DNA from 3 places in the Ensifer sp. PDNC004 genome. Region 1 is predicted to be linked to each of the others. Evidence: predicted binding sites of a transcription regulator. Region 1 holds the regulator's gene; each other region holds the start of a gene.
The links. Region 1 encodes LexA, which represses DNA repair genes until DNA is damaged. Its sites were predicted from a motif close to TGTTCNNNNTGTGTTCNG; they were not measured.
Positions count from the first base shown of each region.

Region 1 (9,591 bases):
TCCCGCTTCCAGCGCTTCGCCCGCACCTCGCAGGGCAACTGAAATTCTCCCCGCCAGATCCCCAAACCGTTCGATTGCGCCGAGCGCTGCGCGTCTGCATACGCACCCTTGCTGTATTTCGGCCATTCCAGGGCGTGGCCGTTCTCGACCAGCCACCGGTTGACGTCGGTCCCATCGGCGCGAAAGCAGGTTCCGATACGTCGGTCACGATCGCGTCCGGCTAACTCGCACCGGGTCGGTCGGGAAGCAGCGAGGAACCGATCAAGAGCCATCGCCGCCGCATGGCCGCACCGATACTCTCCCCCATCCCCGTCACGGCACCTCTGCCAGCTTTCCGGCGCGTCAACCCCGCTGAAGCGCACTCTGGTTTTCCCGATGTCGATGGTGTCCCCGTCGACGACAGATGCGCGGCCAATCAGTGGTTCCGCTGCCTTGGCCACCCCGCACGCCAGCAAAACCCCAGCCACCACCGTCAATTTCATCATTTCATCGCCCCTTATGGGTTGAAGCTCCCATGCTGCGATACTCCGGCATAAAGAATGTGCAATCGTATCGATCGAGCAGCGCCGCCAGCAACGCCTGGGTGATCGCGGCCTTGGCGGCGTCCCTTTTGTTGGCGTCGACCCCGACGAGATCCTTGGCGGTTTGCTCCGGCACCTTCCAGAGTTCCTCTGTCAGGACGTCAATGATCTCGGCTTCGTCTACCGGCTCGCCGCCGCGCTCGATCCTGTGGTTTCTAAGGATGCTCTCAACGATGGAGCGCGCGATTGCCGCGGCACTAGTTTTCTCTCGCCGTCGCGACTGGCCCGTCCCGGCGAACGCCCGCTTTATCGGCTCGCGCGTGGTCACAAGGCCGATGTAGATGCCTTGATCCAGGTTTTTATGATCGGACATGGGGTAGGCCGTCTTTGCCGGCGGCCAGACTGCCGGCTTGTGTTCATAGCAAAACCAGTTCGAAGAGCCTTTGCCGATGGCGAAGCCCCAGCCGCCCCATTTCGTACAGCCGGGCTGTTCGCAGAGGTGAACCCACGGCCCCTCGGCCGATCTTCTTGTCGCGGTACCCTCGTCGCTCACGGTGCTGCCTTTTGCTGGTTCTCCCGAATTCTGGGGAGCGCAAACGTCAATTGTTGTTCTTCGTTTGTTCTTATATTATTTCGACCCAATGGTCGAGACAATTGGCGAAGCTTTCAGCCTCGGATGGCGCCTCAAGGCGCGCTGTGCCTATGGCAAGCGCGAGGGCCTGAAATCTATTCGCGAGTGCACCTGGAGCTATGATCTCGACATGCTGACGCTCGTTTCCACGCGCGGTCGCGACTTTCCCCTTGCAATTCTCGCTTCCCGGCTGCGCTGCCCGCGCTGCGGCTCTCGGCGCGTCGCCGTCGTCTTTATGCCGCCGGCCGACGGTGATCAAAGGCGAGGCGCGGCTTAGACGTTTTCGCTGTTTCTTGCGTTAACGCGGAATGGCTAAAACAGCGAAGAAAGCCCCGTCAACCGGGCCGCAAGCAGATCCGATGCCGCGGCGCGTCGAGCCATGCGTCGCAACCCTCGTCGACAACTCGCCGAAGGGGCCGGATTGGGCCTTTGAGGTGAAATGGGACGGATATCGGCTCGCGGTTCATGTCGAGCCCGGAGAGGTGAGGGCGATAACGCGGGGCGGCTACGACTGGACGCCGAAGTTCGGCTCGATCGTCGCCGAGGCGCGCGAGCTCGGGCACACTCCCATGATCATAGACGGCGAGGCCGTCGTCCTCGATGATCAAGGCAGGTCAGATTTCGGGCTGCTGCAGCGTGCGGTCGGCAAGAAGCCCAGCGCGCACGACGCAAGCGAAATCATCTTCTATGCCTTCGACCTGCTATGTCTCGACGGTCGCGACCTGCGGTGGCTGCCGTTGTCCGAGCGGCGGCAATTGCTCGAGCCGATTGTCGCCGGCATGATGGGCGCGATCCGGTTCTCCGAGGAGGTGGCGGCGGACGGCGCCGAGTTCTTCCGCGCGGCGTGCGAACTCGGCCTTGAGGGGATCGTCGCCAAGCGCCGGGACAAGCCCTATCGATCGGGCCGTCAGCCGGAGTGGCTGAAAATCAAATGTGCGCGCCGCGATACCTTCGTGATCATCGGCTATGAGCCTTCGACGATGCCAGGCGCCATCGGTCGGCTGCTGCTGGCGGCGAGGAAGGGCGACAACTTCGTCTATGTCGGCGGCTGCGGTACCGGGTGGAGCAATAAGGAATCGGTGGACCTGCGCAAGGTGCTCGACACGATCCGGGCAACGCGGCCGCCGGTCGCGCTGAAGCGCAAGGGAGCCGTCTTCACCGACCCTCTGCTCGTCGCGGACATCGAGTACCGGGCATGGACACAAGACGGGAAGCTGCGGCATCCATCCTTCAAGGGCGTGAAACAAAGGGATGACAACGCATTGCCACTCTTCACCTTGGACGAGTTGCCGCGGACCGATTCAGAGTAAGAAAAGTGTGGCAGGGTGTGGCAGCCGCCTTTGAATTTTCAATGAAAATATTTCAGCCAAGTGTGGCAGCGCGCTCGCGCAAGCCATTGATATTTCGCATTTCTACTGTTCCGGGCGAGGCCTCCAATATTTTCACCTCGTTTAAGTTGGTTTGACGTTCTGCCCTAGGGCAGCGCGGGTCGTTTCGCGACCCCACGTCCGCGCAAGCCACGTCTCCTATGCCTCCGTCGGATCTTATCGCTTCGGTGAAATCGGTAGAGGGGGAGCGATGACTCCGCTGAGATCAGCCGCATCGGTAGCGTCCGTCAACATTAAGAACGGAGGCAATGGCATCAATGAAAAAGAGACTGATCCTGACGGCGTTGGCGTGTTTTGCGGCGACCGCTATTGAGGCGCACGCTGACGACCTGGTTTTCCAGCTGAAGAACAACACCAGCGTGGTACTGACGAACTTTTATACGTCGCCGGTCGGCGTCAATGAGTGGGAAGACGATGTTTTCGGTCGGCAGGTCCTGAACCCCGGCGAGAGCATGGAGATCACCATTGCCGACGGGCGGGACGTCTGCAAATACGACATGCGATTCGAATTCGAGGAGGGCTCGGCCCTCGATACGACCGAGGACACGCAGGATCTCTGCGAGCTCGGCGAATATACGATCCACGAATAGGCGATCTGGATTTCAGGTCACCCGAAATGGAAAGAGCCTCGCCAATTTCCTTGGCGAGGCTCTTTTTTGATTCGGTGTTCTGCCTGGAATTCAATGGTAGCGGCGGATCAGCCCGACGAGCTTGCCCTGGATCTTCACGCGATCTGGTCCGAAGATGCGCGTCTCGTAGGCGGGGTTGGCGGCTTCGAGCGCAATCGACGCGCCCTTGCGACGAAAGCGCTTCAGCGTCGCTTCCTCGTCGTCCACGAGCGCCACGATGATGTCGCCGGGATTGGCCGAGTTGCCGTTGCGGATGATCACCGTGTCGCCGTCGAAGATGCCGGCCTCGATCATCGAATCGCCCTTCACTTCAAGGGCGTAATGTTCGCCGCTGCCGATCATGTCGAGCGGCACGGTGATGTCATGGGTGTTGTTCTGGATCGCCGAGATCGGAACGCCTGCAGCGATGCGCCCCATCACCGGGACGGAAACGGACGTACTTTCGGCAACCGGGGCGGGCTTCGGCGCAGCAGGAGCGGCCGCCGGCGGCTTTCCAAGGCTGCCTTCGATCACGCTCGGCGAGAAGCCCCTGCGCGGCTGCTGCTGGCCGGCGGCGTAGGCTTCCGGAAGCTTGATGACTTCGAGCGCGCGCGCCCGGTTCGGCAGCCGGCGAATGAAGCCGCGTTCTTCGAGCGCGGTGATCAAACGGTGGATGCCGGACTTCGACGCCAGGTCGAGCGCATCCTTCATTTCATCGAATGACGGCGGTACGCCCGACTCCTTCATGCGTTCGTGAATGAACAGAAGCAATTCCTGTTGCTTGCGGGTCAGCATGGCACGTCGCTCCAGAGGCGTGAAACAAATCAAGAACAGACACTATCTGTTCCATATGTGTTCCGCAAGTGCCTAAAATTTCGTGAATTCAGGCGATTGGCCGCTTCTGCGGGTGCCGATCGGTCACTTTTGCGGGAGCAGGGCGCTTATCGGCGACGGTTGCGTGCCAAAATCGCGCCGGATGACGCCAGTCGCGCAGCTGATTCGAGCGAATCACGGGGCTCTATGAGGAGAGATTTAGGTCGCTTGCGAGGTCGAGCAGGCGTCCTCGAACTCCTTCACCGTCTCTGCGCTGTTGTCTTCCGGCAGCACCGCGTCGGCGGCGTCGGTCGCGACGGGTGTGTCGCCGTCATAAACGAAGGACTGGATGTAGAACGCCAGTGCGCCCTTCCACACGTTGCGTCCATCGATCTGATGGCACGGCACGGCCCGTTCGAAATCGGTCTGGAGTTCATCCACCGTCGCGGCGCTGAGCTTGACGTCAGGCATATTGGGCGATGCGACTATCGAAGCGAGAAGCAGGGCGGCAAGCACGGGAATTGTCCACTTGATGAAGGGGTGGCACTACAGGGTGGGTAACGATGTGAACCGTGCTTTCGTTCCGAAGTCCAGCAAGCATGGCGATCACTCTGCCGTGTTCAACAGCTCTTTGCCTGCAGGCTGTGTCTGATTTGCGCCAGCCGCTCCACCTCGAGTTCATCTTGACCGTTCCTCTTGCGACGCGCGAAGAACGCACCGGCAGTATCGGCTCTAGGGTCGGGGGTGGGGGATGCGCAAGAATCCCTGCGAGGAAGAGGCTTCACCGTCTCGACAGGAGGTCAAAAAAAGATAACTTTGCGTGGAAAGTGGGGTAATTGCATGCGTAGATTGTCGTTGGTGGTGCTCGGTCTGTTGCTCACGGCCGGAGCGGCGTCTGCTGAAGATGGGCGTTCGAACATCTGGAAGCGGATCAACGCCTGGACGGTGGGTTCCGATCCTTCCCTGGGAGGCTCGTGTTACGCCGCGACGAGCTATGATGCAGGCGCGATCCTTCGTATCGGCTTTTATCCGCGGGGGTCGGCGAACCTGGCGTTTCTTTCGATCGGCAATGCCGACTGGAAATCCATCGAGCCGCAGCGGGAATATGACGTCGCCTTGCAGCTCGACCGTGGTCGCCAGTGGCCGGCCGTTGCATTCGGCGTCGATCTTACCGGCGCCAAGGCCCTCGTCGTGAACTTTTCCAACACCGACTTCTTTACCGAATTCGTTCGCAAGAACACGTTGGCGCTGGCCTTCGAGGGACGCGTCGTCGCGAGCCTCAGCCTGCGCGATTCGATGAAGGCGGTGAGCGAGATGTTCAAATGTCAGGAGGCGGTTAGCGCCTTGATCCCGAATGGCGGGCAGGGGGCAGCGAACGATCCCTTTGCCGGCGCCGGTGGCACTGGCCCGAACAACGATCCCTTTGCCGGTGGCGGCCAGACCAAGTCGTCGAAAGATCCTTTCGCCATGTGATGGGCGCGTCCGCTTGCCGCAGAGAGGTGAATATTCCTAAAATGTTGCTGGTATCGGGCTCGGTACCCTCGACAGCGGCGCGGGTACCTATCAAAATGCGGGCAAACGGGGGTTTTGCATGCGTAGATTGCTGGTCGGATTGGTAAGCTGTCTGATCGCCGCGGGATCGGCCGCGGCCGAGGAGTCCGAAATCATCAAGTGGAAGGACGTCGACGGTTGGACCGTTGCATCCGACACCTCGATGGAGGGCTCCTGCTTCATATCGTCGGAATTCGACGGCGGCGTCACCTTGCGGCTCGGGTTCTATCCCAAGGGCTCCGAGTCGCCGCTCTACATGGGCTTTGCCAGCGACGACTGGCGGTCGCTCGAGGTCGGCAAGGAATACGACCTGACGTTCCGCTTCGACAAGACCGAGCCCTGGAGCGCTTCGGCGACCGCTGCTGGCGATGCGAGCGGAAAGTTTCTGTTCGTGAACGTCACCGACGCCGAGTTCCTGACGGGCTTCGTGCGCAAGCGGGGCCTGGCCATCGCGTTCGAAGATCGCGTGATCGCCAATCTCAGCCTGCGCGGCACTGGCCCCGCGGCCGAAGAGCTGATGAAGTGCCAGAAGGCAGTCGACGAGATCATCGCCGACGAAGGCCGCAAGTCCAAGGAGAAGAAGGCGGATCCGTTCAATGCACCGAGCGGGAAACGCTCGGCACGGGATCCGTTCAGCCTCTGAAAACAGGGGCGCGTGAGCGGGCGTTGTTGCGCGAAGGCCGGGCGGTGGCCGGGACGAGTGTTGTCCCCAGAGAAACTCGAACTTGCGATCTGCTGATTACAAGTCAGCCGCTCCTGCAGTGCTTCGGCAATTGGCTCAATTCTGTTTGCCTTGGTGGAGCCGAAGGGAGTCGAACCCTCGACCTCCGCAGTGCGATTGCGGCGCTCTCCCAACTGAGCTACGGCCCCGTGCCATCCAGTCAACACGACGGCCGCCGAGCCTGTCAATAGACGCGCGCCAGCACGCCCGCTCGAACGTCGTTGCCCGATAAGTGTTGCTCGATCCGGCTAGGCGAAGCGAGGCGTCGTTCTCTGAACCGCTTCTGAACTCCACCCATTGTCGAACTCTGCCGGCGGGTTTACCCTGCAACCGGACGATGGCGCTCCGTGAGCCTCGTTGAAGTGTCGGCGGTACACGCCAACCATGAAATGCCGTCCGGGCCATGCTTGTGAACGCCACGATGCCCGCGCCAATTACACGAATTTCGTATGTGAGATAGGCCACTGCCGGCCCGCTGTTCCCATCAGAAACCTCTCCGTGGCCCGGCGATTGGAGGAGGATTGGCAAATGGCTCAAATGATGAAGGCGGCCGTGGTCCGGCAATTCGGCGCACCGCTGATGATCGACGAATTGGCGGTGCCCACGCCGCAGTCGGGGCAGATCCTGGTCAAATACGAAGCAACGGGCGTGTGCCATACCGATCTCCATGCCGCAAACGGAGACTGGCCGGTAAAACCCAGTCTCAGTGTCGTCCCGGTTCGCACCCTGTCCAAGGATAGGAACGACTACATCGCGCACCCGACCACCGGTGAAACGCTGAGCCCGGACTCAATCAAGGCTATCGAAGCCGATCAGGACGTCGCGGAAAGGCGATATGCCCATGGGCCAGATCGTCATTTCAGATGGTTTGAACGCCAAGGCCATCATGGATGAGGGCCATCTTTCGCCCTATCTGGAGGAAATGCGCAGGTTGCTCGGCGATGCCGGCGTCTCGGTGAGTGACAAGAACATCCTGGTGACCAGCGGCAGAGTGCGGGCCGGCTATAGGATCGGCGAGACGTTGTTTGCCGAGGCCGATCCCAACACGTTTCGAGGAATTCTCCACATCATCGGCGAGCGGCCCGGAACCATGCACCACGCCTACTCGGTCTACATTACCGTCGCCAAAGGAAAGCGCTGGGCGGAGAAGGACATCGATCACGACATGACGAAGCTGGTCGGCAACGTCGCCGATACGGCAGTTGCGCCCAAGGAGGCGGCCAAGGAAACCCTGACCATTATCCGGGAGATCATCGGCAAGGACGTCAACAGCAGCCGGCGATTCGGGTGACCCTAAACGCGTTGTAGGGCAACAAGGCACTCGCTGTCCGGCGGCGTCGGCGGTCGTGCATCGTGTCGCCGCCGCATGCTGCTGCTTTCGGAGGGCAGAAAACGCGGTTGCTTCTTCGGAGCGTGACTTTCCGACGTCAGAACCGCTTCTTCAGAAAGTAGCGCGCAATCGCCCCTTCACCGCCTTCGAGTTCACCAAAGAACTCGAAGCCGAGCTTTTCATAGAAGGGCCGGGCCTGGAATTCGAAGGTGTCGAGCCAAAGGCCGACATAGCCGCGCTGGCGCGCGATCTTCTCCGCTTCCTCGATCAGGCGTCGGCCAAGGCCTTGGCCGCGGTATTCATCGGGAACGGCGAGGTAACGGATAAAGGCCCAGCCATATCCATCCGTCGCATAGAGCCCACCCGTCGCGACTTTCGTCTCCGGATCGCGAAGGACGATGGCAAAACCGGGCAGATCGGCCATGCCGCTGTGGGCATGGTTGTAGGCATCCAGCGGCGCAACGATGCCGCTGAGGTCCTCCCGGTTCGGGTCTTCGAGAATAATGTCGATGATCGGAACAGGCTTCAAGGGAACCCAATCAAATGGTGGCTCGGTCTGTATATTCGCGTTTTGTTCTATAAAGCACTCCAACCCGAGGAAAACCTCGGGTTGGCAATGATCGTGGTCTTCGTTCAGTCGTCGTCAGAGACGACGACGACGTGGCTCAGCTGCAGCCGCTCGTTGCGCCGCAGGTGTCGCACTTCTCGCAGGTGCCGTTGCGCACCATCGTGAAGTTCTGGCACTCGGTGCACATGTTGCCGGTGTAGCCCTGCATGATCGAGCGGGCGCGGCGTTCGGCTTCCACCTTCTTGGCATCCGACTTGGCCGATGCCGCTTCGGCGGCTGCCTTGTCGGAGAAGAGGGCGGTGACTTCCTGCTCGACTTCGTCGGCGATCTCTTCTGCCAGTTCCGCAGCCCGCTCTTCATAGTCGCGCTTGAAAGCGACGATTTCCGAAGTGGCGATCGCGGTCGTTGTTTCCAGCTTGCGCACCGTGTTGCCGGCGATCGCCGTCACGGTCGCACCCGAGGAGGCGCGAGCGGGGGCACCCGTCGACGAGCCCTTGGGTTCGCTGGAGGCCCGGTCGCCGGTGCCGCCGACGATCGTCGGCTTGTAGCCGCGCGTCCAACCTGTGGAGATCAGGTTGGTCTTGCCTTCCTGGATGCCCTTGCCGAGTGCGGTGTTGCCGAAATCGGACGTGTCCACGTGAGCAAGATCGTGACGGCCGAGATAGGAAACCGCCAGTTCGCGGAAGACGTAGTCGAGGATCGACGTCGCGTTCTTGATCGCGTCGTTGCCCTGAACCATGCCGGCCGGCTCGAACTTGGTGAAGGTGAAGGCCTCCACATATTCTTCGAGCGGCACGCCGTACTGCAGGCCGAGCGAGATGGCGATCGCGAAGTTGTTCATCATCGCACGGAAGGCGGCGCCTTCCTTGTGCATGTCGATGAAGATCTCGCCGAGGCGGCCGTCACCGAACTCGCCGGTTCGCAGATACACCTTGTGACCGCCGACGACGGCCTTCTGGGTGTAGCCCTGGCGACGGTTCGGCAGCTTTTCGCGAGCGCGGATCACCTTCTCGATGACGCGCTCGACGATCTTCTCGGTGATGGTGACGGCCTGGGCGGCGGCAGGCGCCTGGATCAGATCCTCCAGCGCATCCTCGTCCTTGTCGTCCTCGATCAGCGAGGCGTTCAGCGGCTGCGACAGCTTGGAGCCGTCGCGATAGAGAGCGTTTGCCTTCAGCGCCAGCTTCCAGGAGAGCATGTAGGCGTTCTTGCAGTCCTCGACGGTCGCCTCGTTCGGCATGTTGATCGTCTTGGAGATCGCGCCCGAGATGAACGGCTGGGCCGCCGCCATCATGCGGATGTGGCTTTCGACCGACAGGTAGCGCTTGCCGATCTTGCCGCAGGGGTTGGCGCAATCGAAGACCGGCAGGTGCTCGTTCTTGAGGAACGGTGCGCCTTCCAGCGTCATCGCGCCGCAGACGTGGATGTTTGCCGCTTCGATGTCCTTCTTGGAGAAGCCC
Region 1 is NZ_CP070353.1:976,686-986,276, reverse strand. Features, by position in the region: gene JVX98_RS12720 (thermonuclease family protein) at 1-482, opposite strand, end outside; gene JVX98_RS12715 (hypothetical protein) at 487-1,074, opposite strand; gene ligD (non-homologous end-joining DNA ligase) at 1,512-2,462, shown strand; gene JVX98_RS12705 (hypothetical protein) at 2,798-3,130, shown strand; gene lexA (transcriptional repressor LexA) at 3,221-3,943, opposite strand; gene JVX98_RS12695 (hypothetical protein) at 4,181-4,477, opposite strand; gene JVX98_RS12690 (hypothetical protein) at 4,778-5,434, shown strand; gene JVX98_RS12685 (hypothetical protein) at 5,553-6,155, shown strand; tRNA gene JVX98_RS12680 (tRNA-Ala) at 6,307-6,382, opposite strand; partial or broken gene JVX98_RS12675 (zinc-dependent alcohol dehydrogenase) at 6,762-6,950, shown strand; partial or broken gene JVX98_RS12670 (ethanolamine ammonia-lyase light chain EutC) at 6,942-7,524, shown strand; gene JVX98_RS12665 (GNAT family N-acetyltransferase) at 7,661-8,092, opposite strand; gene JVX98_RS12660 (vitamin B12-dependent ribonucleotide reductase) at 8,229-9,591, opposite strand, start outside.

Region 2 (9,591 bases), 840 kb from region 1:
CGGCCATGATGCGTAGAACCGTCGACTTACCGGCGCCGTTCGGGCCGAGAATACCGATCTTGGCGTCCGGGTAGAACGACAGATGAACGTTCTCGAGAACCTTCTTCGCGCCGTAGGACTTATTAAGCCCGGCCATATGATAGATGAACTGACGTGCCATGAGGGAATGCTCCGCAGGGATAAGGAAATTTGCCCGCTATGTAGGCGAATTAGTGGAAGGGGGCAATGATCAAAGGCATCCGCCCCCGCCTATCCCAAAACGAGCATCCCAATCGGCACGCCCGGCATGCCGCACCGGGAGGCGCCACAAGCCGGCTCCGTGAAGGCCGCACCTTAAGCGCTGACATGCCCAACCGGGCAAAACGCCCTACCCGCGACCGGCGGCATCGGCGATACCCTTGGCGCACTTGAACTCGGTCGCGCCCGCCGCCTGGATCAGCGGCCCGAGGGTCGCCGCCTTCATGACGTCACCGGTGAGCCCGATCGTCAGCCCGGTGATGATGCTGCGGCCCTGAACCGTCTGGCAGCGCATGCGCACCCGGTCGCCGGCGCCAGCGCCAAAGCTCTGGTCGAAGGCCTGCTTGATCGTCGCCTCATCGAGTTCCGCGCCGACACGCTGGCGGAAAAGTGCCCCGACCGCCGAGCGGTTGAGCTCTTCCAGCATGCGCAGTTGCACCGAGAAATAGTCGTCGACCGAGCCGCTCTGGCAGGTACCGCTTCGCAGCCACTGGTGCCGGTCGAGACCGGACTGCACGCCCGGCATGGCGATCAGCAGCCGCGCCGCCGTGTCGTCGGCCATGGCAAGCTTCGGCAACTCCAGCCAACTGCCCTTGCGGTCGGTCGCCCGCACCTCGGCCGCGACCCCGCAATAGCTCTTGCGCAGCGGCCACAGGCCGTGCAGCGAGAGGTTGGTGGCATCGAAGCGTTCCGCCGTCTGGCTCTCGCATTCCTTGCGCTGCGGCCGTGTCTCGCAGAAACCGGGCTGCCAGCTGACCGCCAATACATATTGGGTTCGGCTCGCAGTCCCTTCGGCAGCCCCTTGGTCCGCGCGTTCCTCACCGGCAGCAAAGGCGGCGGGCGCAAGCAACAGCACCAACGCGGCCACGACGCCCGCCACAGAACCCGACATCGCTTTAAAGAAACTCATCATGGCATCCTCCCGAGAAAACAAAACAGGAACGAATATCGCTCAAAACGGGAAAATTGCAACTCCTAATGCGCTTGCCGTCAAATCGCTTGTGACCTCATGCGCAACGATCAACAAGCGGCGATTGCCTTTGCCGTGCAAATCGATTTGAAATCGCTGAGGTCTGTCGATTGTTTCCGGGAGTAGAGATGTTCGGGCAGGTGAAGACACATCAAAGCCCGACCGGTGCCAGCTTGAGCTGGCGCCACGTGCCGGCAACAGCCGATGCCCGCGGCATTCTTCTCTTGAGCCATGGCCTAAGTGAACATTCCGGTCGTTATGCCCGCTTTGCCGAAGCAATGGCAGCACACGGCTTCCACGTCTATGCCCACGACCATCGCGGCCATGGCGCGACGCGCGCGCCCGACGCGCCGCTCGGCATGTTCTCCAACCGCGACGGCCTCGACAAGGTGTTTGCCGATATCCGTGCCATTCGCGCGATCGCGACCGCCGCCCATCCGGGTCTGCCGGTCATCCTCTTTGGCCATTCCATGGGCGGGCTGATTGCGCTCAACGCCGCCGAGACCGATCCCGGCCTCTATGATGCGCTCGCCGTCTGGAACTCCAACTTCCGCCCGGGCCTTGCCGGCCGCGGCGGGCAGGCGATCCTGAAGGTCGAAAAGGCGCTCAAGGGATCTGACGTGCCGAGCCCGCTCCTGACCAAGCTCACCTTCGGCATGTGGGGCGGCGCGATCAAGGATCGCAAGACCGATCTCGACTGGCTGTCGCGCGACGATGCCGAGGTCGCGAAATATGCCGCCGACCCGCTCTGTGGCTCCGATGCCACCGTCTCGCTCTGGCTCGACCTGTTCCGGCTGTCCTTCGATGGCCCCCGGCCCGAGCGGCTGGCGCGGCTGAAGAAAGACCTGCCCATCCATCTCGTTGGCGGCAGCGCCGATCCGTCGACCGAGATGGGCAACGCCATCCGCTGGCTCGGCACGAAGATGAAGGCGGCGGGCCTCAGAGACGTTACCGTCACCGTCTATGACGGCATGCGCCACGAAACGCTGAACGAAATCGGCCGGGAACAGGCGACGGCAGACTTTGCCGCCTGGTGCTTGCGCGCCGTCGCAGGGCGGCGCTGACCGGAATTATCATGGCCGACATGTCGCTTCCCAGGATCGCCGCCGACCACAACCGCATCTCCTTCGGGCTGACGCTGATGGTGATCTCGGTGTTGCTGTCGCCGCTGATCGACATCTTCGCCAAGCTTGCGATCGCCACCGTCCCGTCAGCCGAAATCACCGCCGTGCGCTTTCTGCTGCAGGTCGTCTTCATCCTGCCGATCGTGCTTGTCCGTGGCAGCCTGTTCGATCTCACCTGGAAGAAGACCGGCCTGCACGCGTTGCGCGGCGGGCTCCTGGTCGTGACCATGCTCTCCTTCATCACCACGTTGAAGGTCATGGAGGTCGCCGATGCGATCGCGATCTTCTTCGTCGAGCCGATCATCCTGACGATCCTCGGCAGCATATTCCTGAGGGAGACCATCGGCTGGCGGCGCTACACCGCCTGCGGCGTCGGCTTCTTCGGCGCGCTGCTCGTCATCCAGCCGAGCATGCAGGAAGTCGGCTGGATTGCCCTACTGCCTGTCGTTGCCGCCTTCGGCCTTGCCGTGTTCCTGCTCGTTACCCGCATGGTGGCGCAGAACGAGGACCCCTGGTCGATGCAGTTTCACGCCGGCGTCTGGGGCGCGCTCTTCTGTCTCGTGCTGCTCTATTTCGGCGAAGGCACCGGCTCCGGCATTTTCGATCCGGTCTGGCCGGAAGGTTACACTTGGTATTACCTGCTCGGCGTCGGCGTCACCGCCACCATATCAGGCGTGCTCGGCGTCTATGCCTATCGCGCTGCGCCTGCCTCGGTGCTGGCGCCGCTGCAATATCTCGAAATCGTCTCTGCCACGATCTTCGGCTGGCTCGTCTTCGGCGACCTGCCCGACGCGCTGAAGTGGCTCGGCATTGCCATCATCATCGGCTCCGGCCTCTACATCATCTGGCGCGAGCGCCGCGTGCACAAGGACACGAGCGTCGCTCCGGTGTCGCCAGCCATCTGACAACACAGCCATCTGAAAACAAAAGCCAATCTGAAAACAAAAGAAAGACCATCGGGAGGAATATCATGAAAACTGGAGGTCAGCTCATCGTCGACGCGCTCGTCGCCAACGGGGTGAAGCGCATCGCCTGCGTGCCGGGGGAAAGCTATCTCGCCGTGCTCGACGCGCTCTACGACACCGACATCGACGTGCTCGTCTGCCGCCAGGAAGGCGGGGCCGCGATGATGGCCGACGCCTGGGGGCGGCTGACCGGCGAGCCCGGCATCTGCATGGTGACCCGTGGCCCCGGCGCGACCAACGCATCGGCCGGCCTCCATGTCGCCAAGCAGGATTCGATCCCGATGATCCTCTTCATCGGCCAGGTGCAGAGCGAGGCGCGCGAGCGCGAGGCCTTCCAGGAAATCGAATACCGCCGCGCCTTTACCGAGGTCGCCAAATGGGTGGGCGAGATCGACGATCCCGCCCGCATTCCGGAATTCGTCACCCGCGCCTTCGCGGTCGCCACGTCAGGCCGCCCCGGCCCTGTCGTGCTGACGCTGCCGGAGGACATGCTGACGCGCAGCGCAGAGGCGCCTGCCGCCAAGCCTTACCAGCCGGTCGAGGGTCATCCGGGCCCGGCGCAGGTCAACCGGCTCGGCGAAATGCTGAGCGCGGCCAAGCGGCCGATCGCCATTCTCGGCGGCACCCGCTGGACGGCAGCAAGCGTCGCCGAATTCCAGCGCTTCGCCGAGCGCTGGAAGCTGCCGGTCGGCTGCTCCTTCCGCCGCCAGATGCTGTTTGATCACCTGCACCCGAACTATGCCGGCGACGTCGGCATCGGCATCAACCCGGCACTGGCAAAGGAGGTCAAGGAAGCGGATCTCATCCTGCTTGTCGGCGGCCGTTTCTCGGAAATGCCGTCCTCCGGCTACACGCTGATGGACAGCCCCTACCCGCGCCAGACGTTGGTGCATGTGCATCCCGACAGTTCCGAACTCGGCCGCGTCTACCGGCCGGAACTGGCGATCGCCGCCAGCCCGCGCGACTTCGTCGCCGCGCTTGAAGGCCTTGCACCGCCAAGCGAACCGACCTGGTCGGAGCGCACCGAGATCATGCACGCCGCCTATCTCAAGTGGTCGACCCCGCCGGAAACCGGCCCGGGCGCAGTAAAGATGGGCCCGATCATGAACTGGATCGAGGCGAATGTGCCTGAGGATACGATCTTCACCAACGGTGCCGGCAACTACGCCACCTGGGTGCACCGTTTCCACCGCTTCCGTCGTTATGCCACGCAGGCGGCCCCCGCCTCCGGCTCGATGGGTTACGGCCTGCCGGCGGCGGTCGCCGCCAAGCAGCTGCATCCGGATCGTGAAGTCATCTGCTTTGCCGGCGATGGCTGCTTCCTGATGCACGGGCAGGAATTCGCGACCGCCGTGCGCTACCGCCTGCCGATCATCACCGTTGTCGTCAACAACGGCATCTACGGCACGATCCGCATGCACCAGGAGCGTGATTATCCCGGCCGCGTCAGCGCCACCGACCTCACCAACCCGGACTTTGCAGCCCTTGCCCGTGCCTATGGCGGCCATGGCGAGACGGTCGAGAAGACGGAAGAGTTCGCCGACGCGTTCCTGAGGGCGCGCGCCAGCGGCAAGCCGGCGATCATCGAGATCAAGCTCGATCCCGAAGCGATCACCCCGACGCGCACGCTGACGGATATCCGCAACGGCTGAGCGGAAAGCTGCTCTTATGAAATGGTCGATCACGGCGCAGACGCGCCGCTGCTGGATTCCCGTACTCGTCACAGGAATCCAGCAGCGCCACGTCTGCCGCGCTGGAAAAGCCTACATCCTATCCCACCAAAGGCTGAGAACCGTACTTCCGCCTACTCCAGCCACTCGGTCGAAAACGCACCGGCCTCGTGCAGGTCGGTCGTCTCCAGCCGTCCCGGACCGAGGTTCTCGAACTTATGCGGCACATTGGCCGGCGCCACGACGATCTGGCCCGCCTCGGCGTCGATGGTCCGGTCGCCCACGGTGAAGCGGGCGCGGCCGACGCGCACGATGAAGGTTTCGGGATAGGGATGGCGGTGCAGCTTCGGCCCGTAGCCGATCTCATCCGTTGAAACGAAGATCACCGAGAGGCCGGCGCCATAGGCGCCGCTTTCGCCCTTCCAGGCGTAGGGCTCGCTTGCCCATTGCGCGCGCGAAATGATATGCGCTTCGGCCATGCCGATCCTCCACTGTCAGATGGAACGATGTGGCCGAGCGCGAGAGTTTAGATTTTGCGTGGCTCAGCCGCGGATATGCTGGGTCTGCTGGTAGACGGCAGTCGAGCGCGCACCCGAACGGCAATAGCCGAGCATCGGCCGCTGGAACTCGTCGAGCGCGTCGACCATGCTCTTCACGGCATCGGCGGTCACGCCCATCGGACCGACCGGAATGTGCTTGGTTTCGATGCCCAGTTCTTCGGCGCGCGCGGCAATGGAATCAAAAGTCGGCTGGTCCGGCGCCTCGAAGTCCGGGCGGTGGCAGACGATGGACTTGAAGCCGAGCGCCTTGACCTGGTCGAGATCCTCGACCGTGATCTGGCCGGTGACCGAGTATTCGTCGTTGATCTGGCGGATGTCCATGGTCGTCTTCCCTAAGGCAATTTTCTCGGCCTCTGATGTAGGCGCAGCCTCCGCTCCCGTCAATCAAAAGCCGCAGCGTCGCGATAGACGATCAGACAACCGAGAAGGCGACGGCATAGCTCCGCGCCTCCCCCGGCGAAAGCGGAACCAACTCGCCGGCCGCAGCCAGTTCCGGCCGCTTGGCGATCCGGTGCGACACCGGTTCGATGCTGATCACATCCGCCGCGCCGCGCTGGCAGCGCCACATCTGCAGGAAGGGCAAAGTATCGGCCCGGAACCGCACGTTCAGGCTTCGCCCGGCGAGACCGTCAAGGCCTGCAAGCGTGACCTCCGACCAGCCATCCGAACCGATGGCCGCCGGCAGGCAGAAATGCGCGCTCTCGCCCGTGCCGAAGCGCCAGGCGCTCTTACCGTCCGCGAGCGACGCGCTGACGAGACGGGTCTCGTCCCCGAGCAGCCGGCCGCCGATGTTGAGGTGGTACATCATCATTGGCGGAAAGGCGGTGACGCCGGAATTGACGACGCGATCCTCGAGCACCACTTCGTGCCGCGCGGCATCGATCCGCCAGCGCCGCTCGACGCGAGCCTGCCCGCCACCCGCAAGCGCCACATCGATCGTCGCCGTACACTCGGCCCCGTCGCCCGCCATCTCCGTATGGCTGACCGCGGTCCCGGCCAGTGAGCCGTGCAGCGGATAGCGCGCGCCCTCCGCACCGCCTTCGATCGCCTCGGGATGGCGGATATGGTCCGGCCCGCAGGTAAAGAGAAAGCCGGCGAGCGCCCGGTCGATCCTCGGGTCGCCATCGGACGGGATCGCAGCGCCCGGCGACAGGTCGACGCCGTCGACGACGAAGGCGGCGATGTCGAGCGCCGAAAGCCGGTCGAACAGCACATGAATTTCCTGGGGCTCCTGAGGTTCTCTCAGCGTTTTCAGCATGTCCTCTTCCTCAAATCGGCCGCAGAATCACTGCAATCACAAAGAGATGATAGCTGAGGAGAGGTGTAATTCACCGGTTGAAGCCCGGCATTGCACCGCCTAGATAGAATTTAACCGCTCGTTCATGATGAATTCATTTTTTTCACATTAACGTCGAAATCGAAATGTACCGCGCCACACTCACTACAATGAAAACAGGTTCTCTCGTGACGTCAGCGACCCGCACAGGCCTCTCGCTCCTCGCCGCAGTCGGCTTTCTTGCCGTGGATCTGACGGCCGCCTTCGCACAGGACTATCGCGGCTACAATCGCTATGGCGAAGACGTCATGCTGGTCACGCCCGATGGCGAAATCCTCGACTATGTGCCCCGCTCCGACGAAGTGCAGACGATGCGCGACAGCCGCGGCCGCACGCTTCTGATCGACAACTGGGGCAATGTGGTCGCAACCGTGGTGCCCAACAATCGTGGACGTCAACGCGACTACGGCGGCAACCGCCAGGGCGACTATGGCGGCTACCGCCGTCAGGGTGACGTGGATATCTATTCCAACCGGCGCTACCGGGAAACCGAGCGCGGCTACGGGTACTCCGAACCCGGCGAGGTCACCACCGGCTCGATTCCGGATTACCGCGACGTGGTGCCGCCGTCGACCGACGGCAACGACTTGCCAAACAGCCTGCCGGGCCTGATCGACGGTACACAGGAAGCATCGATCGATCCAAACGACAGCAGACCGGCGGGTCCGTCGATGCCACCGGCGATCTCGGTCAAGTCGAAGTCGCGCGCCGAAATCACCGCGCTGCAGGTCTTCCTCGACCGCGAAGGTTTCTCGCCCGGCGTGATCGACGGCAAGATGGGCTCGAACGTCACCAAGGCGATCGAGGCCTGGCAGCAATCAACGGGCGAAACGCTCGATCCCAACAATACCGACGACATTCTCGAGCGGCTGCGCATGAACGGCGGCATGCCGATCACCAGCTACACGATCACGGCTGCCGATGCCGCGGGCCCCTATGTCGCGTCGATCCCCGAGGATTACGCGCACAAGGCGCAGCTTCCGCACATGTCCTTCACCTCGACGACGGAAATGCTCGGCGAGAAGTTCCACATGGACGAGGCCTATCTGCGCGAGCTGAACCCGGGCGTCGATTTCACCATTCCGGGCACGATCATCAAGGTGATCAACCCCGGCGCCAACAAGACCGGCAAGGTCGCCCGCATCCTCGCCGACAAGGCGCGCAAGCAGGTGCTTGCCTATGACGACGCCGGCAAGCTGATTGCTGCCTATCCGGCAACGATCGGCTCGTCCGACACGCCGTCTCCGTCAGGCACGGTCAATGTCGAGCGCATCGCGCTCAATCCGGGTTACACCTACAATCCGAAGATCAACTTCAAGCAGGGCAACAACGACAAGGTCCTGACCCTGCAGCCCGGCCCGAACGGCCCTGTCGGCACGGTCTGGATCGCGCTTTCGAAGCCCACCTACGGCATTCACGGCACGCCGGAACCATCGAAGATCGGCAAGACCCAGAGCCATGGCTGCGTGCGCCTGACCAACTGGGACGCGACGGAACTTGCCAAGATGGTGAGCACCGGCGTCACGGTCGAGTTCGTCGACTGACGAACCGGCCGCCGCCCTCAGGCGGAGCGTTGTTTTTTTGGCATTTTTTGCACGTTTCCCCCAATTGGGTGAGTGACTTCGCGTCTGCAGCATAGATGATGGGGTTGCCTGGTTGACCATCCACGACAAGGCACTCTTGTTAAATGTCTTTGTGCCGACCCGTCGGCTAAATCGTTTCAGACCTATCCATTTACGAAGACCGCAGCTGCCGACGACCCAGCTGCGGTTCTTTTTCAAGCGCCGGCTGCAACACCCCGCTCCCGCCCTCCCCGTCCATCATGACTTCATGAAACATTGTCATGAGAATTTTTCCGGCAATCGGCTATCACCGGATATCTCTATGACAATGGCCGACCTGCGGCCGCACTTGAAGGATGGCCTGAATGGCGACGGAGCGCACCCTGCCCAACCTCTGGCATGCGACGGCACCGGCCGCCCCTGAGACCAGGCCTCTCGGCCAGGACCTGACGACCGATGTGGCGATCATCGGCGGCGGCTTTACCGGCCTTTCCGCAGCACTGCACCTGGCCGAAAAAGGCGTGAAGGCAACGGTCATCGAAGCCAAGATGATCGGCTTCGGCGGCTCCGGCCGCAATGTCGGCCTCGTCAATGCCGGCATGTGGGTGAAGCCAGACGACCTGATCTCGACGCTCGGCCCCGAGGCCGGCAACCGGCTGCTGAGCGAGCTCGGCGACGGGCCCTCCATGGTCTATGCGCTCGTCGAAAAACACGGGATCGTCTGCGAAGCGGTGCGCAACGGCACGCTGCACATGGCCGTCGGCAGCGAAGGCATCACCGAGATCAAGGACCGTGAAGCACAGTGGCAGAAGCGCGGCGCCCCGGTCGAGGCGCTCTCGGCCGAGCGCGCGCACGCGCTCACCGGTGCTGAAGGCTTTTCCGGCGCCCTGCTCGACCGCCGCGCCGGCACCATCCAGCCGCTCGCCTATGCCCGCGGGCTTGCCCGTGCGGCGCTTGCCGCCGGCGCCGAGATCTACACCGACACGCCATTGACGGGTGCCGAGCGCCAGGGCGACAGCTGGGTGCTGAAGGCCGGCAACAATGTCGTGCGCGCCAAGCAGGTGATCCTCGCCACCAATGCCTATGGCGGCCTCTTCGCCGAAAGCCCCTGGCAGGCGCACACGCAGGAACTGACGATCCTGCCCTATTTCCAGTTCGCCACCAATC
Region 2 is NZ_CP070353.1:139,966-149,556, reverse strand. Features, by position in the region: gene ettA (energy-dependent translational throttle protein EttA) at 1-160, opposite strand, end outside; gene JVX98_RS08610 (ribonuclease T2) at 368-1,147, opposite strand; gene JVX98_RS08605 (alpha/beta fold hydrolase) at 1,336-2,271, shown strand; gene JVX98_RS08600 (DMT family transporter) at 2,292-3,236, shown strand; gene JVX98_RS08595 (thiamine pyrophosphate-binding protein) at 3,302-4,948, shown strand; gene JVX98_RS08590 (cupin domain-containing protein) at 5,101-5,445, opposite strand; gene JVX98_RS08585 (TIGR01244 family sulfur transferase) at 5,509-5,847, opposite strand; gene JVX98_RS08580 (DUF4432 family protein) at 5,939-6,784, opposite strand; gene JVX98_RS08575 (L,D-transpeptidase) at 6,949-8,406, shown strand; gene JVX98_RS08570 (FAD-binding oxidoreductase) at 8,790-9,591, shown strand, end outside.
Region 2: a site for LexA is predicted at 1,164-1,181, ahead of JVX98_RS08610 (ribonuclease T2). Genes of this name have one in related genera too.

Region 3 (9,591 bases), on a different replicon from region 1:
AAAAGCAGATCGCGGCGTTTCATGCCGAAGCGTTCTGTCGGATCTCTGGCCCAGGGATAGCACTTGCGCCGGCTGCAATCGAAAATCTTGGCATGGCGATCCACGAGTTGGCCCTGCACTCATCAAAGGGTGGCGTGTTGCGGATGGGCGACGGCACGATTTCGATCACCTGGGCGCTGGCAACGTCTCCGGCGGGCCTTGCCTTCTCAATGATATGGGATGAGCACCTTGGCTCGAAGGATTGCAACTACCAGTTGCCGCACTCAGGGTTTGGCGCGGTCGTGCTGAAGAGGACCGTACCGCAAGCCCTAAACGCAAAGGTAGAATCCGCCCACGGAGATGGATTTGCCCGGTGGCGATTGGTCGGGCCTGCGGAACGCTTCCTGGAGGTGCCGCGCGTTTCTTTGTGAAGCCGCTGCGGTGACAGCCGTGAGGTGTCACCAAAATGTGACATGTGGTGCCTGCCTACAATAACGTCGTGGCCCGGAGATGGAAAAAGAATGAGGGAGCCATAGTTAGAGCTCGAAGTCCCGCATTGCGCGGTTTCAAGGGGGAGGTTTCTGGGAAGATGAGTGAACAAACGGCCGTTTGTTTCAAAAGTTTGTACGCATCGGTGGGCAGTCCTGATATTGCAATATAGAAGCGGTGCGAACCGGTATGGACTGGTTGGATTCGGGCTTCGGCAGGAACCGCCACTGCATGGATGGTCTTTCAATCAGCAATGCAACGTCCGTAAACGGCCGCTGTTCCCCTCAGCAATTGCTTTTTCCCCGGAGTCTGAATGTCCGCGACCGCAACCAGAAGACCGAGCTTGAGTTCGCGCTCGTTCCGAGCGCTTTTGGGCCTGGAACCGGGCGTGGCCCTCGGCTTGGCAGGCACCCTCATCTTTTTTGTCGCAAGTAGCGTCGTTGCCTATCTCAACCTGGAGGCGCTGCAGCGAGGCAACGAGAGGATCGTGCAAACGCACGTGGCCATTGTCTCTCTCGACGAACTGTTGTCGCTTGTTCAGGATGCCGAGACCGGACAGCGTGGCTTTTTGTTGACGAATAGCGGCGGCTATCTTGCTCCCTACAATGCCGCAGTTCGCGCCATCCGGCCGAAGCTCGATCAGATCGGCCAGTTGACGGCCGCCAATCCGGGTCAGAGCCAGCGGCTCGTCGCCCTCCGGCAACATGTGGACGCCAAGCTTGCAGAACTTGGCGAAACCATTGACGTCAGACGGGCCGACGGTCTGGACGCAGCGATCGCGATGGTGAATTCCGATCGCGGTAAGATCGAAATGGATGCCGTGCGCGCGCAAGTCGCGGCAATATCGGGCGCAGAGTTGGAAGTTCGCCTTGATCGGCTGGCTGAAATGGAAAGCGCGCAGAAGACGGCGCGCCTCAGCACTCTGCTTTCTGCTCTTCTCGGCATTGCTTTGACCGCAGCAATCGTCCTCCTCATCCGCAAGGCCACGATCGCCCGCCGCAGGGATGAGTGGCTTCAGGCCGGGCAGGTCGGGTTGGCATCAGCGATGATGGGCGATCAGTCGATCGAGCAGCTGGGCAACAGTATCCTCGACTTTCTGGCGCCATATGCCGGCGCCGTTGCCGGAGCGATCTTCATTCGCGGTGACGGTTCGTTCCAGCGGGCTTGTGTCCGTGGCGTTCCGCCCGAGGCGAACCTGCCAATGACTATTCGGCCTCGCGAAGGTCTCCTGGGCCAAGCGGTTGCGGAAGGGGGGGCAATCGTGGTCGACGATGTCCCGGACGGCTACCTGACCTTCGGTTCCGGGCTTGGGATGGACAAGCCGCGCCATCTCGCGATTCAGACGGGCAAGGTCGACGGGTCGGTGAATTCGGTGATCGAACTCGGCTTTCTAACGCCGATCGACGAGACGATCGTCACCCTTCTTGATCGCGCGTCGGAGGCAATCGCGACTGCCGTGAAGTCAGCAACCTATCGCGGCCAGCTCCACAACCTGCTGGAGGAAACGCAAAGGCAGTCCGAGGAATTGCAGACGCAAAGCGAGGAGTTGCGCGTTTCCAACGAGGAGCTCGAGGAACAGGGGCGGGCGCTGAAGGAATCTCAGGCGCACCTTGAGCAGCAGCAGATTGAACTTGAGCAAAACAATGCTCAGCTGGAAACACAAGCCCAGCGGCTCGAGGTTCAGCGCGATGAACTGGAGCGCGCAAACGTATCGATGTCGGCCAAGGCGAAAGAACTGGAGCAGGCAAGCCGATACAAATCCGACTTCCTTGCCAACATGTCCCACGAGTTGCGCACGCCACTCAACTCTTCGCTGATCCTGGCCAAGCTGCTTGCGGACAATCCAGACGAAAACCTGACCCAGGAGCAGGTGAAGTTCGCCAAGACGATCCAATCCTCGGGCAATGATCTCTTGAACCTGATCAACGATATTCTCGATCTCTCCAAGATCGAGGCCGGGCATGTGGAAATCCGACCGGAAACCGTGTCGCTCGAGCGATTGGCCGGCAACCTGCGCCAGGTGTTTCTGCCGTTGGCGACCGAGAAGAAACTCGGGTTCTCCGTTGAACTTGCTGAGGAATGCCCCGTCAGCATCGAAACCGATCCGCAGCGGCTCGAACAGATCCTCAAGAACTTGATTTCAAACGCGATCAAGTTCACCGAGGCAGGCAAGGTCACCTTGTCGATCGGGCCTGCGGGCGACGGCAAGATCAGCTTCCGCGTCAGCGACACCGGGATCGGGATTGCGCAGGAACACCAGAATGCGATCTTTGACGCGTTTCATCAGGCCGACGGCACGATCAGTCGCAAGTATGGTGGCACCGGCCTCGGCCTTTCCATATCTCGGCAATTGACGCGGCTGTTGGGAGGAGCGATCACGCTTGATAGCCAGGTGGGCAAGGGTAGCACCTTCGCTTTCTCGATCGCTGAGCGATACGAGCCAGCCAAACAAACGCCTCTTGAACCACGCGCGCGTTCGCTCCCGATGGCGGGCACCGCCTCAAAGGTGCCTGCAGCAACGCCAGTGCCGATCCGCCGGATCGATGACGACCGCGACGTTCTGAGCGATACCAGACGTGTGTTGCTGGTCATCGAAGATGACGACACTTTTGCAGCTATCGTTCGCGACCTGTCGAGGGAAATGGGGTTCCAGGCAATTGTCGCGGCAACGGCCGAAGAGGCACTCTCACTTGCCAAGGAGTTCATGCCAAGCGCCATCGTACTCGATATCGGGCTGCCGGACCAATCGGGCCTGGCCGTGCTTGACCGGTTGAAGCATGATGTCTTGACCCGTCATATTCCCATCCATGTCGTGTCGGGCAGCGATCATGCCGAGAGTGCTTACTCTCTCGGGGCCGCGGGCTATGCCATCAAGCCCGTCAATCGAGAAGAGCTGTTGAAAGTTCTGCAAAAACTTGAGGCGCGTTTTACGAAACAGATGCATCGCGTCCTGGTCGTCGAGGACGATCCGGTTCAGCGCGAGGCGGTCGCAAAACTGATCGGTACCCAGGACGTCGAGACGGTGACCGCGAGCACCGCCGCCGAATGCCTTGACCTCCTCAAGCACCAGACTTTCGACTGCATGGTGCTTGACCTGTCGTTGCCTGACGCGTCCGGCTATTCGTTGCTGGAGACGTTGAGTTCGCAGAGCGCCTATGCCTTCCCGCCTGTCATCGTTTACACCGGACGCGAACTCTCGGCGGATGATGAGCAGAAGTTGAGGCGATACTCGAAGTCAATCATCATCAAGGGGGCGAAATCCCCCGAGCGGCTGCTCGATGAAGTGAGCCTGTTCCTGCATCAGGTGATATCGGAACTGCCGGACGAGCAGCAAAAGATGATCCGCAAGGCGCGAAACCGCGATGCGCTTTTGGAGGGCCGTCGCATCCTCGTGGTGGAAGACGATATCCGAAACGTCTACGCGCTGACCAACATTCTTGAACCGCGCGGCGCGATCGTCGAGATCGCCCGCAACGGGCGCGAGGCGCTGGACGCCCTCGAAAAAGCGTCATCTGGCTCAGGGCGCCCGATCGAACTCGTGCTGATGGACGTCATGATGCCCGTTATGGATGGGTTGGTCGCAACCGCCGAGATTCGAAGGAACCCGGCTTGGAGGAAGTTGCCGATCATTGCGCTGACAGCCAAGGCGATGCCGGACGATCAGGAGCGCTGCATCGAAGCTGGCGCGAATGATTACATGGCCAAGCCGCTGGACGTCGACAGACTGCTGTCGCTGGTGCGCGTATGGATGCCCAAATGACCGAAGCCGCCGCGGTTGAAAAGGTGGAAGACATCGAAATCCGGCTGCTGCTGGAAGCGCTGTTTCTCAAATACCACTACGACTTTCGCAACTATGCGTTGGCGTCGATCAAGCGACGGCTGAAGAAGGCCCGCGAACAACTGGGGTTCGAAACTTTCTCGGCGATGCAGGAGGCACTTCTGCACGATCAGGCAATGCTGCCGCAATTGCTGCGCTTTCTGACGGTTCAGGTAAGCGAGATGTTTCGTGACCCCAGTTACTTCCAGGCGATCCGGGAAAAGGTCGTTCCCCACTTGAAGACCTACCCTTCCTTGAAGGTTTGGATTGCTGGCTGCAGCAGCGGCGAGGAGCTTTACTCGCTTGTTATCCTGTTTCGGGAAGAAGGCCTCGAAGATCGAACGATCTTCTATGCCACTGACATCAGTCATGAAGCGCTGGAGGCGGCCGAGGCGGGCGTCTATACCCTCGACAGAATACAGCTTTTCACCGAGAACCATCGAAAATCCGGCGGAAAGTCATCGTTGTCGGACTATTATCAGGCGGCGTACGGCAAGGCGCTGTTCGATAAGACCTTGCGCCGCAACGTCGTGTTTTCGGACCACAGCCTGGTTACCGACGCTGTTTTTGCAGAAATGCACCTCATATCGTGCCGCAACGTCATGATCTACTTCGACCGCGCGCTCCAGGACCGAGCCGTGGGTCTTTTCAAGGACTCGCTCGCCCGCAAGGGTTTCCTTGGGCTCGGCGCCAAGGAGAACCTGCGATTTTCCCTTCATGCCGATGCGTTCACGGATTTCGTGCGTGAGGAGAAAATCTACCAAAGGCGTGCCGAATGACGCCCGCAAAAGCCCAAGCAGTGATCATTGGCGCGTCGGCCGGGGCCGTCGAAGCGCTTTCGGCCATCCTGCCGGCGCTGCCGCGCAGCTTCGCGCTGCCCGTGATCGTGGTCGTTCACATTCCATCGGACAGACCGAGCCTTATGGTCGACCTGTTCCGTGCAAAGTGCCTGTTGCCTGTCGAAGAGGCCGAGGACAAGCAGTCGCTCGAGGCCGGCACGATCTATTTTGCGCCGCCGGACTATCATCTGCTCGTGGAAACGGACGGCAACCTGTCCCTCTCTTCGGATGAGCCTGTCCTCTTTTCCCGCCCGTCGATCGACATACTTTTCGAAAGTGCTGCCGATGCCTTCGGGCCGGCTCTTGTCGCGATTGTCCTGACCGGTGCCAATCGTGATGGGGCGGATGGCCTGGCGGCAGTCCATGAAGCAGGCGGGACGGCGATCGTGCAAAACCCTGAAGGCGCCCACGCTCGCGCCATGCCGGAAGCCGCAATCCAGTCTTGCCCGAGCGCTCTTATCCTGACGCTCGATGCCATTGCCGAATACTTGAAAGAGGTCTGAGAATAATTATGGAGCCCGTCCCGTTTCTACTGGTCGATGACCTCGAGGAAAACCTCCTGTCGCTGGAGGCGCTGCTTCGCCGCGACGATCGCCTCCTCATGAAAGCGCGGTCCGGTGATCAGGCGCTTGAGATCCTGCTTCGACAAGACGTAGCGCTCGCGCTCGTCGATGTTCAGATGCCAGGTCTCGACGGTTTCGAACTTGCCGAGCTGATGCGCGGCAACGAGCGCACGCGGCACATTCCCATCATTTTCGTGACGGCCGGTATCGCAGACGGCCAACGCCGATTTCGCGGCTACGAAGCTGGCGCGGTGGACTTCATTCAAAAGCCGATTGAACCGGACGTCCTGGCCAGCAAGATCAACGTGTTCTTCGAACTTTACCGGCAGCGGCAGCAACTTGCCGCCCAACGAGATGAACTCGCTGCCCAGGCGCAGGCGCTCAAACAGGCAGCGGAGCACAAGGATATTCTGCTGCGGGAAATCAATCACCGGATCAAGAACCTGTTCAGCCTCACCGCCGGGTTGATCTCGGTCAGTGCCAGGCAAGCCGAAACCGTCTCCGATCTCGAGGCTGATCTGCGGTCGCGGCTGCACGCGCTGTCTCGCGCTCACGAGCTTACACTGCCCGAGCTTGTTCGGGAGGACAATCGTGCAGAGATTGCGACGACGGTTGTAGCCCTGTTGAAGGCAATCGTTGCACCACACGACCACGCTCACGGTTCTCGTGTCATGATATCCGGATCGGATGCTCCGCTCGGCGACAAGGCACTGACGTCCCTTGCGCTCCTTCTGCACGAGCTGACCACCAACGCTGTCAAATATGGCGCCCTTTCCGTACCCGCGGGGCAACTGACCATCGACGTTTCGACCATCGACGAGGAACTTCACGTCAAGTGGAGTGAACACGGCTCACATCCGTTATCCGAGAGTTCCGAAAGGACGGGATTTGGCACGACGCTGGAGAAAGCGGCCGTTCTGGGGCTGAACGGATCGCTGGTGCGAAATTGGCGGACCGACGGACTTTGTCTGGCGCTTCGCATACCGCTGGCAAGCCTCAACAACTGAGATCTGCATCGCCTCGTTGCCGGGCTGCTTACGCCTTAAAGTCGCGACCGGTGAGGGGCAGCAACGCGTTGTCGTTTCGACTGGGATCGAGTAGCGTCGCGCTCAACCGCAGGAGAAGGCCTATGATTGCCGTTGAGTTGTTCCCAAAATCGTTGGCCGCAGCGGTGCGTGCGTTGATGTCGTCAGGTTCGGCATAGATAAGCGCGCTCACTGTTCGGCTTTGGACACCTGACAGATCAGAAAGCCGAAAAATGCTCATCGAAGCAATTGATGATGATTTCATCGCGATGCCTGGAGGCGTCGTGCGCGAAGGCCTGTACCTTGCCGCAGATACTGTGATCGCTCCGCCAGAGGTGATGGAAATGCTGCGCAACCTCGCTTTCGAAACAAGGCGAAGTTTTGCCCCGTCGGCTTGGTGGATCGTACATGATGGCGAGATCGTTGGTCTTTGCTCTGTGATACGGGTTTCGCCCGAAGGCGATCTCCATATCGGTTACGGGGTCGCGCCAAGTCGCCAAGGCCGCGGTTTTGCGACCAAGGGTGTGCGCCAGATGCTTGAATGGGCGTTGCATGATCCGCGGGTCACGCACGTCTCGGCAGAAACGGGCACGGAAAACGTGGCCTCTCAGCGCGTACTTGAAAGCAATGGCTTCCTGCGTACGGGGGAGCGCATTGATGCCGATGATGGTCACGTGATCTGCTGGCAAATCCAGGTAGCTTGAGGCAAACGGGTGACGCTCCAGGGGAATCTCCTGGAGCGTCATGCCCGATACGGTCTCAGCGTTTGTTCTCGCTACCGCCAGTTCGAAGTGCTGCGTTCAAGGTCGTTCGTGTTCTGAATTCCGCGGGCTGGAACATTCACAGAACTTTGCTCTGTCGCAACGCCTGTAAGCGGCCTATAAGACACGAATGGTTCAGCGAGCTGGAAGTGCAGATCTCCCTCTTCATGGCGGCAGGGTTCCTCCTTGGCTCGGAGACCGCATGACGAAGCTCGGGACGATCATCGCCGAAGCCATCGTCATCGAATATGGCCGTGACGAGTTTCTGCGTCGGCTGGCCCATCCTTTCTGGTTCCAGTCCTTCGGCTGCGTCATGGGCATGGATTGGCACTCTTCCGGCATCACGACCAGCGTCATCGGCGCTCTCAAGCGTGGTCTGGCTTCTCGTTCCCGGGATCTCGGGATAAGCGTCTGCGGTGGCCGCGGGCGGCATTCGCGGCAGACGCCCGACGAACTGATTGCCATCGGCAACCGCGTCGGCTTCGATGGTGCCGGGCTTGCTGACACCAGCCGGCTTGTTGCAAAAGTCGACAGCGCGGCTGTCCAGGATGGCTTCGATCTCTACCTTCACGGCTTCATCGTTGCCGATGACGGCAAATGGGTGGTGGTGCAGCAGGGCATGAACGGCGATAAACGCCAGGCCCGGCGCTATCATTGGTTCTCCGAAGGTGTTTCGAGTTTCGTCAACTCTCCCCATGCAGCGATCGAAGGAAGAGGGCAGGGGGAAATCGTCAATCTCGCAGACAAGCGGGCCGCCGCCTCGCGCAATGGGCAGCTTGATCTTTTGGCGTCGCTTGGGCCGGACCGAATTGTCCGGGAAGTCGTTGCTCTGGATCCAAAGGGAAGGTCGAGAAAGGTTGATCAGCCTTTGCTCCCGCATCTCGTGATGCCGGCGCACCACGATGTGCGGGAGGAAAACGTCAACATGCGACGGCTGCATGCGACACTTTCTGCGGCCGCCGATCGCGGCCCCGAAGATTTCGAGCAGCTGTTGATGGTTCCGGGCGTCGGTGCCCGCACGGTCAACGCGCTCGCGATGGTGGCGGAGGTCGTCCACGGCGCCCCTTGCCGTTTCGCCGACCCGGCGCGGTTTTCGCTTGCCCATGGAGGCAAGGATCGCCATCCGTTTCCCGTGCCGCTCAAGGTCTATGACCACACGATTGCGGTCATGCGATCGGCAGTGACGAAGGCGCGGCTGGGACTTGGCGAGGAGCTGGAGGCGCTGAGGCGTCTGGACGACCAGGCACGGCAGCTCGAGAGATACGCCACTGGCCCGGACCTTAAGGAAATCGTTGCCGGAGAGTTTCACCGTTCGCCCGAATTGGGCGGCCGCAGCGTGTTTGGATTTGAGAAAACAGAGGGACCGGCGAGCGAGCCGAAGCAACTGGATCCGACATACCGGCGAGACGGCCGTCGTCAAACACGCTGAAAGTCGCTTGGCCGGCATCGACGGTTTCGTCGGCGTTCCCAAAATCGATCGGCGCGCGTGTCCTTTCGACTTCGGAGTCGATGGATGATGCCACGCGAGCGCTGGTTTTGGACGCGGCTAGACGAACCGGGTAGCCCGCCTCATTTGCGCACACTTTCCACCATCGCACACATTCGCAGCAATTACCTTACGCGGCTTTGTCGCTCGATGTTGGCGGTCACCGCGGCCGCCTCTCGGCCGATTTCCCGGAGCAGGCCGGTGACTGGATTGTGGAAGCCGACCAGATAAAGGCCGAGTTCGGCGGACTGCCGCGTGACGCCGCTTGTTCCGGGGCGAAGGTTCGCAGGCAGAAATTTCTCGAAACTTGGCCGGTAGCCGGTGGCAAGGATGACGTTGTCGAACTCTGCCTGTCTGCCAGAAACAAAGATGACGCCGCGCTCGGTGAAACGCGTGATGGCAGGTGCCACCTTGATGTTGCCGGACTTGATCGCTGCAACAGTGCCGACATCGATGACCGGGATGTGCCCGGCAGCGACCTGCTCAAGGATGCCATGCTTTGGTCTGACGATGCCGAATTCTTCAGGCTTGCCCAGCGCAAAGTCGAGAATGATCGGGAAAAACGCGTCGTTCACCGCTCGCGGCAGCAACCGGGTGGCCATTGCAACCATCTGGATCGGTACGCCGAAGAG
Region 3 is NZ_CP070354.1:67,624-77,214, forward strand. Features, by position in the region: gene JVX98_RS28660 (PAS domain S-box protein) at 1-410, shown strand, start outside; gene JVX98_RS28665 (response regulator) at 782-4,228, shown strand; gene JVX98_RS28670 (protein-glutamate O-methyltransferase CheR) at 4,225-5,064, shown strand; gene JVX98_RS28675 (chemotaxis protein CheB) at 5,061-5,627, shown strand; gene JVX98_RS28680 (response regulator) at 5,636-6,694, shown strand; gene JVX98_RS28685 (GNAT family N-acetyltransferase) at 6,946-7,416, shown strand; gene JVX98_RS28690 (DUF763 domain-containing protein) at 7,604-8,902, shown strand; gene JVX98_RS28695 (NAD(P)/FAD-dependent oxidoreductase) at 9,085-9,591, opposite strand, start outside.
Region 3: a site for LexA is predicted at 7,545-7,562, ahead of JVX98_RS28690 (DUF763 domain-containing protein). Genes of this name have one in related genera too.